Regions from separate parts of the Streptomyces sp. NPDC088817 genome, predicted to be linked through region 2. Evidence: riboswitches for the same ligand, from Rfam matches in the RefSeq annotation. Region 2 holds a riboswitch; the other holds the start of a gene.

Region 1 (3,398 bases), on a different contig from region 2:
GGACGTCGTCCGCGCCATGCACCTCGACCTGACCGGGCGCCCCGTCCCGGAGGGCGAGCAGCGCACCGGACACCGGTATGTCGTGGAGAACATCGACCTGCCCGCCCTCCTCGCCTACCGCCGCAGCGGCTACACCACACCGCACGCGCCGGCGAGGGCGAGCGGCACGGAGCTGGCCTGGCTCGCGGGGGACGATCCGCTGCCGTTCGTGACGATGCTCGCGCGCTTCGTGCGGCCGGGCGCCCGGCACCTCTATCAGCTGTGGCGGACCAACCGGCGCGGCGGCACGACCGGTTGAGGAGGAACCGGTCCGAACGAGAAGCACGCTCCGGTCGAGTCGGCGGGCCGGGGCATCCGTATTCTCTGATCATGGCCGCCCTCGCATACACCCTCATCGCCACCGACCTGGACGGAACGCTGCTGCGCGGCGACGACACCGTGTCCGAACGGTCCCTCACCGCGCTCGCGAAGGCGGCGGCCGCCGGTGCCCGGCACCTCGTGGTGACCGGACGGCCGGCGCCGAGAGTAAGGGAACTGCTCGGCGTCCTCGGCACCACGGGACTCGCGGTGTGCGGTCAGGGCGCACAGCTCTACGACGCCGGCGGCGACCGTCTGCTGTGGTCGGTCACCCTGGACCGGGAGCTGGCCGAGACCGCGCTCGGCAAGATCGAGGCCGAGGTGGGGGAGGTGTACGCCGCGGTCGACCAGGACGGGGCCGACGGGGTCACGCTCATCGAGCCGGGGTACCGCATGCCGCACCCGTCGCTGCCGGCCGTACGGGTCGAACGGCGCGACGACCTGTGGCACGCGCCCATCAGCAAGGTGCTGCTGCGTCACCCGGTGCTGTCCGACGACGAGCTGGCGGCGGCGGCCCGCGGTGTGGTGGGGTCCCTCGCCACGGTCACCATGTCGGGACCCGGGACCGTGGAGCTCCAGCCGTGCGGCATCACCAAGGCGACCGGACTGGCACTCGCCGCCGAACACCTGGGCCTCGGCCGTGAGCACGCCCTCGCCTTCGGCGACATGCCCAACGACATCCCGATGTTCCAGTGGGCCGCCCGGGGGGTCGCCATGGCCAACGCCCACCCCGAGCTGAAGGCGGTGGCCGACGAGGTCACGACGTCGAACGAGGACGACGGCATCGCCGTCGTCCTCGAACGACTGTTTGTCTAGTGCCGGGGCACCGGCCGGTGTGGGCCCGCCGCGGTCCGGTCAGTAGGCGCCGTGGACGTTGTCGATGGAGCCGTACCGCTTGGCCGCGTAGTTGCAGGCGGCCGTGATGTTGGCGATCGGGTCGTAGATGTCCCAGGACGTCCCGTTCACGTGGTAGGCCCGGAAGGTCGGGTCGATGACCTGGAGCAGACCCTTGGAGGGTATGCCCTTCTTGGCGTTGGAGTCCCAGAGGTTGATGGCGCGCGGGTTGCCGGAGGACTCGCGGATGACGTTGCGGTGGATCCCGTTGTAGGAGCCCGGGATGCCCTTCTGTGCCATGACGGCCAGGGAGGCGCGGATCCAGCCGTCGAGGTTGTTCGGGTAGCCGAAGCTCGCGGCCGTGTGGACGGTGGCCGGGGTCGCCGCGGAGGCCGTCGTCGCGCCGAGCAGCGGCACGGCGAGGACGGCTGCGCCCGTGCCGGTGGCGGCGAGGGTGCGGACGAGGCGGGCGGTGCGGGAAGAGCGGCGCTGACCGTTTGCAGGCATGGGGGAATTCCTCTCCGTCGCCTGCGAGGTGAGCTGTCGGGTTCGGGCGGGGAGGTGCCCGGCCGCGCCGTGAAGGGCGCGGCTTCACCCCGAGCCGTTCCGGTGCGGCGTACGACGTAGGACGTACGAGCCCGGCCCGGCGGCTTACCTGGGTCCCCCGCTCCTGCCGTGGTTCATTCGGTCGTTGGGATTACGGGCGGCGGCAGGATTCGGCGTCCGCCCGATGGCCGGGAACGTATGCGAGAGCACATGTCCCGAACAAGTGGCGGAATCACACTCGCCCTATTTGACCTTGGTCGGGGGTGTATGTGGTACTTGATCCTTTGCGTCCGCCAAGGGTCAACTCCGTTGTCCGTAAAGGGAATGTGAAGGACTGCGAGAGGTGGTGCGAAGAGAGGGCATAGTGACCCAACTCACGGTTTGCGCACCCGAAGCGCAATTACCGCTAAAGAGAATTGAAACCCCAATAGGGGTGAATCGGACTTCGGGTGTGAGCGGGGATGGGCCATGTGGCGGACGCGTGACCGTGGTCACGTCGGGTGATGCGGCCTGGCCCGTATAGGTGGGCGATATCGGTGATCGAAACGTGACCGGATACGCTGACTTGAGTGAGGGCAGCGACCTATCGACAAACCGTGTAAATCCCACCAGACACCAGCAGACAGGAGACCCCTCGTGACCGTCGTCGGGCCATTCGGGCTGAGCGTGCGGGACCAGGCTCTCGAAGCCGATGTCCAGGCCGGATTGGCGGCTGTCGAGGAAGGGCTGCTCGAAGCCACCAAGAGCGAGGTCCCGTTCATCACGGGGGCCGCGCAGCACCTCGTCAGGGCGGGCGGGAAGCGGTTCCGGCCGCTGCTCGTGATGCTCGCGTCCCAGTTCGGTGACCCGTACGCGCCGGGGGTCGTGCCGTCGGCCGTGGTGGTGGAGCTGACCCATCTGGCCACGCTGTACCACGACGACGTGATGGACGAGGCCGCCGTGCGCCGCGGGGTGGCCAGCGCCAACACCCGCTGGGGCAACTCGGTCGCGGTCCTGACCGGCGACTTCCTGTTCGCCCGTGCCTCGCAGATCCTCGCCGACCTCGGCCCGGAGGCCGTCCGGGTACAGGCCCTGGCGTTCGAACGGCTGGTCACCGGTCAGATCCTGGAGACGGCGGGCCCGCAGGACGGCCGGGACCCGGTCGACCACTACCTGGACGTGCTGGGCGGCAAGACCGGATCGCTGGTGGCGGTGTCGTGCCGGTTCGGCGCGATGATGTCCGGCGCCGACGAGAACGTCGTGGACGTGCTGACCCAGTACGGCGAGCGGCTGGGCGTCGCCTTCCAGCTCGCGGACGACGTCCTGGACATCGCCTCCGACTCGCGCGAGTCGGGCAAGACCCCCGGCACCGATCTGCGCGAGGGCATCGCCACGCTGCCGGTGCTGCGGCTGCGCGAGCGGTCGGCCCGGCTGGGGCTGCCCGAGGACATCGCGCTGTGCGAGCTGCTGGACTCCGACCTGACCGACGACGCGCGGCTCGCGGAGGCGCTGACGGCGCTGCGCGCGCACCCGGCGCTGGAGCAGGCCCGCCGGGACGCCGTGCGCTACGCCAAGGAGGCGCGGGCCGCGCTGGCACCGCTGCGGAAGTGCGAGGCGAAGGCCGCGCTGCTGCAGATGTGCGACGCGGTGGTGCACCGGGCCGGCTGACGCCCGTCCGGTAC
Region 2 (3,398 bases):
GACGGCCGGCGTCATCGGCGGTGATGGGGCGGATCCGTGCGGTGCCGCCGTCGCGCAGTACCACGTCGGCCTCCCAGTGCGCGGGGTACTCGTGCCGGTCCGGCGAGGTCTGCATGGGCCCCAGCGTACGGCTCGCGTCCCACAGCGGCGCGCGGCAGTCTGTGGAGGACACACATCGGACCGAGGCCGCGGTCCGACGCCACCCGGAGCGGCGCACACCGCCGCTCCGGGCTCGTTTCACGTATGGAAAACTGGTCTAGACAACCCTGACACCCGAAGGGCAGCAACACATGGCTGAGCGCCGCGTCAACGTCGGCTGGGCCGAGGGCCTCCACGCCCGCCCCGCCTCCATCTTCGTCCGGGCCGCCACGGCCGCAGGCATCCCGGTGACGATCGCCAAGGCCGACGGGACGCCCGTCAACGCGGCCTCCATGCTGGCCGTGCTCGGCCTCGGCGCCGAGGGCGGCGAGGAGGTCGTCCTGGCCTCCGACGCCGACGGCGCGGAGGCCGCGCTCGACCGCCTGGCCAAGCTGGTCGCCGAGGGACTCGAGGAGCTTCCCGAGACGGTCTGACCCGGCAGGAACGGTTTTGCGCCGAAGCCGTGCCGCCCGGACGGGTGGCACGGCTTCGGCATGCCCGGCGGCAGCCACAAGACCGCCGGGGAACGCCGGAGGCCCCGGCTCGGGAGCCGGGGCCTCGGGAGTGCCGGGCGGACGGTGCGCCGGGCGGCGGGTCAGACGTCGACGCCGTGCTTGCGGAGGTAGGCCACGGGGTCGACGTCGGAGCCGTAGTCCGGGGTCGTACGGGCCTCGAAGTGCAGGTGCGGTCCGGTGACGTTGCCGGTGGCGCCGGACACGCCGATCTGCTGGCCGGGGGTGACCTGCTGACCCACCGAGACCTGGATGGACGACAGGTGCCCGTACTGGGTGTACATGCCGTCGGCCATCCTGATCACGACCTGGTTCCCGTACGCCCCGCCCCAGCCGGCGTCGACGACGGTGCCGCTGCCGACCGCGTGGACGCCGGTGCCGCTCGCGGCGTGGAAGTCGATGCCGGTGTGGGTGCCGGAGGACCACAGGGAGCCGCCGGTCCGGTAGCCGGTCGACACGTACGAGTCGAAGATCGGCGCGACGAAGGCGTTGAGGCGCTTGCGCTCGGCCTCGCGGGCGGCGCGCGCCTTGGTCTCGCGCTCCTTCGCCGCCTGCTCGGCGGCCTTCTTGCGCGCGGCCTTCTCGGCCTCCTTGCGCGCGGCGGCCCGGTGCTGGGCGACGGCCTGGGCGTCGATCTTCTCGGCGACGCTGTCGCCGATGGTGACGACCGGGGTGAGGCCGGTGTCCTCGGGGGCGGGAGCCTCCGCCGCGAGGGCCGGGGCGGCGAGGGTGCCGATGACACCGGTGGTGGCCAGGGCCGCGACGCCCGCCGCGCGGGCGGTGGTGCGGTGCATCCGGCTCGGCCGCCGGTGCTTCCCGGCGGCGCGGGTGAACGCCATGGAGACGTGGGTCCTTTCCTTCCCTGTCGCCTACCGGGTTAGCTGACGGGTTCGGAGCAGGAAGGTCTCCTACGGCCCCCTCGCATCGCGCGCGGGTGTCCGATTCACCCCAGGGACGGTGGGTCCCCGGCTCCCCTGGCTCGCGCCGTACGGGGACTCGGCGATGACTGTCCGGTGCCGCGGACGCGGCGCACTGCCCGACGAACAGCCGGACCGACGCTAAGCGGGGCCGCTTTCAATTCCCAAACGGATCAGAAGTTTTGTAGCGCATACCACAGGGCAGACAGGCGATCTCTCCCTCAATTCGGGCAACATCCGGACAACATGGGGCCCTGGTGACGCTTCGGTCACCAGGGCCCCACGCGCGTGTGTGCCGCTACTCGGCCTCGACGACGGTGACCCGGCCGACGCCCAGGGCCTCGACGGGCTCCTTGATCTGCGCCGCGTCACCGACGAGGACCGTCACCAGACGGTCCACCGGGAAGGCGTTGACGACGGCCGCGGTGGCCTCCACCGTGCCGGTGGCGGCGAGCTGCTGATAGAGCGTCGCCTGGTAGTCGTCGGGCAGGTGCTGCTCGACCTGGTCGGCCAGCGTGCCCGCCACGACGGCGGCCGTCTCGTACTTCAGCGGGGCCACGCCGACGAGGTTCTGCACGGCGACGTCCCGCTCGGCGTCCGTGAGGCCCTCGGCGGCGAGCTTGCGCAGCACCGTGAACAGGTCGTCCAGGGCCGGGCCGGTGTTCGGGGTGTCGACCGAGCCGCTGATGGCGAGCATCGCGGCGCCCGACCCGTCGGGGGCCGAGCGCATCACCTGGCCGAACGCCCGCACGCCGTAGGTGTAGCCCTTCTCCTCGCGCAGGACGCGGTCCAGGCGGGAGGTGAGGGTGCCGCCGAGGCAGTAGGTGCCGAGCACCTGGGCGGGCCACACGCGTGCGTGCCGGTCGGCGCCGATGCGGCCGATGAGAAGCTGCGTCTGGACGGCGCCGGGCCGGTCCACGATGACGACGCGGCCGGTGTCGTCGGCGGTCACCGGCGGCACGGGCCGCGGCTTGGCGGGCGCGCCGGTCCAGGCGCCCAGGGTCCGGCCCAGCAGCTCGTCGAGGTCGATGCCGGTGAGGTCGCCGACGACCACGGCGGTGGCCGTGGACGGGCGCACGTGCCGGTCGTAGAAGGCGCGGACGGCCGCCGAGTCGATGGCCTCCACCGTCTCCTCGGTGCCCTGGCGCGGCCGCGACATGCGCGAGTCGGCCGGGAAGAGCTCCTTGGACAGCTCCTTGGCGGCGCGGCGGGCCGGGTTGGCCAGCTCGTGCGGGATCTCGTCGAGCCGGTTGCGCACCAGCCGCTCGACCTCGGAGTCGGCGAACGCGGGGGCCCTGAGGGCGTCGGACAGCAGGCCGAGCCCCTTGGCCAGGCGGGAGGCCGGGACCTCCAGGCTGAGCCGTACGCCGGGGTGGTCGGCGTGCGCGTCGAGGGTGGCGCCCGCGCGCTCAAGATCGGCGGCGAACTCCTCGGCGGAGTGCTGGTCGGTGCCCTCGGAGAAGGCCCGCGCCATGATCGTGGCCACGCCGTCCAGGCCGGCCGGCTCCGCCTCCAGGGGTGCGTCAAGGAGCACCTCGACGGCGACGACCTGCTGGCCGGGGCGGTGACAGCGGAGCACCGTCAGGCCGTTGTCCAGCGTCCCGCGCTCGGGGGCGGGGAACGCCCACGGCCTGGCCTCGCCGGCCTGCGGCCGGGGGTGGAACTCCATCGTGGCGAGCTCGGTCACTTCGCCGCCTCCTCGGTCTCGTCGGTGGCCGCGGCGTCCGCGTCCTGGGCGTCGTCCTGCGTGTCGGCGGCGGTCGGCTCGTAGACGAGCACCGCGCGGTTGTCGGGACGCAGGCGGGACTTGGCGACCTCCTGGACCTCCTCG

The links. A riboswitch is a leader RNA that binds a small molecule or an ion and turns the genes downstream of it on or off. The one in region 2 is predicted to bind cyclic di-AMP.
Positions count from the first base shown of each region.
Region 1: another riboswitch for cyclic di-AMP. It lies ahead of ACIP4X_RS10165 (transglycosylase SLT domain-containing protein); the one in region 2 lies ahead of ACIP4X_RS30535 (M23 family metallopeptidase).

Region 1 covers NZ_JBIVJN010000004.1:348,312-351,709, reverse strand. Annotated here, with positions in the region: gene ACIP4X_RS10175 (ATP-grasp domain-containing protein) at 1-298, shown strand, start outside; gene ACIP4X_RS10170 (HAD family hydrolase) at 370-1,173, shown strand; gene ACIP4X_RS10165 (transglycosylase SLT domain-containing protein) at 1,213-1,698, opposite strand; cyclic di-AMP (ydaO/yuaA leader) riboswitch at 1,704-1,891, opposite strand; gene ACIP4X_RS10160 (polyprenyl synthetase family protein) at 2,374-3,384, shown strand.
Region 2 covers NZ_JBIVJN010000020.1:75,611-79,008, forward strand. Annotated here, with positions in the region: gene ACIP4X_RS30525 (GNAT family N-acetyltransferase) at 1-115, opposite strand, end outside; gene ACIP4X_RS30530 (HPr family phosphocarrier protein) at 291-572, shown strand; gene ACIP4X_RS30535 (M23 family metallopeptidase) at 734-1,489, opposite strand; cyclic di-AMP (ydaO/yuaA leader) riboswitch at 1,502-1,662, opposite strand; gene ACIP4X_RS30540 (pitrilysin family protein) at 1,866-3,254, opposite strand; gene ACIP4X_RS30545 (pitrilysin family protein) at 3,251-3,398, opposite strand, start outside.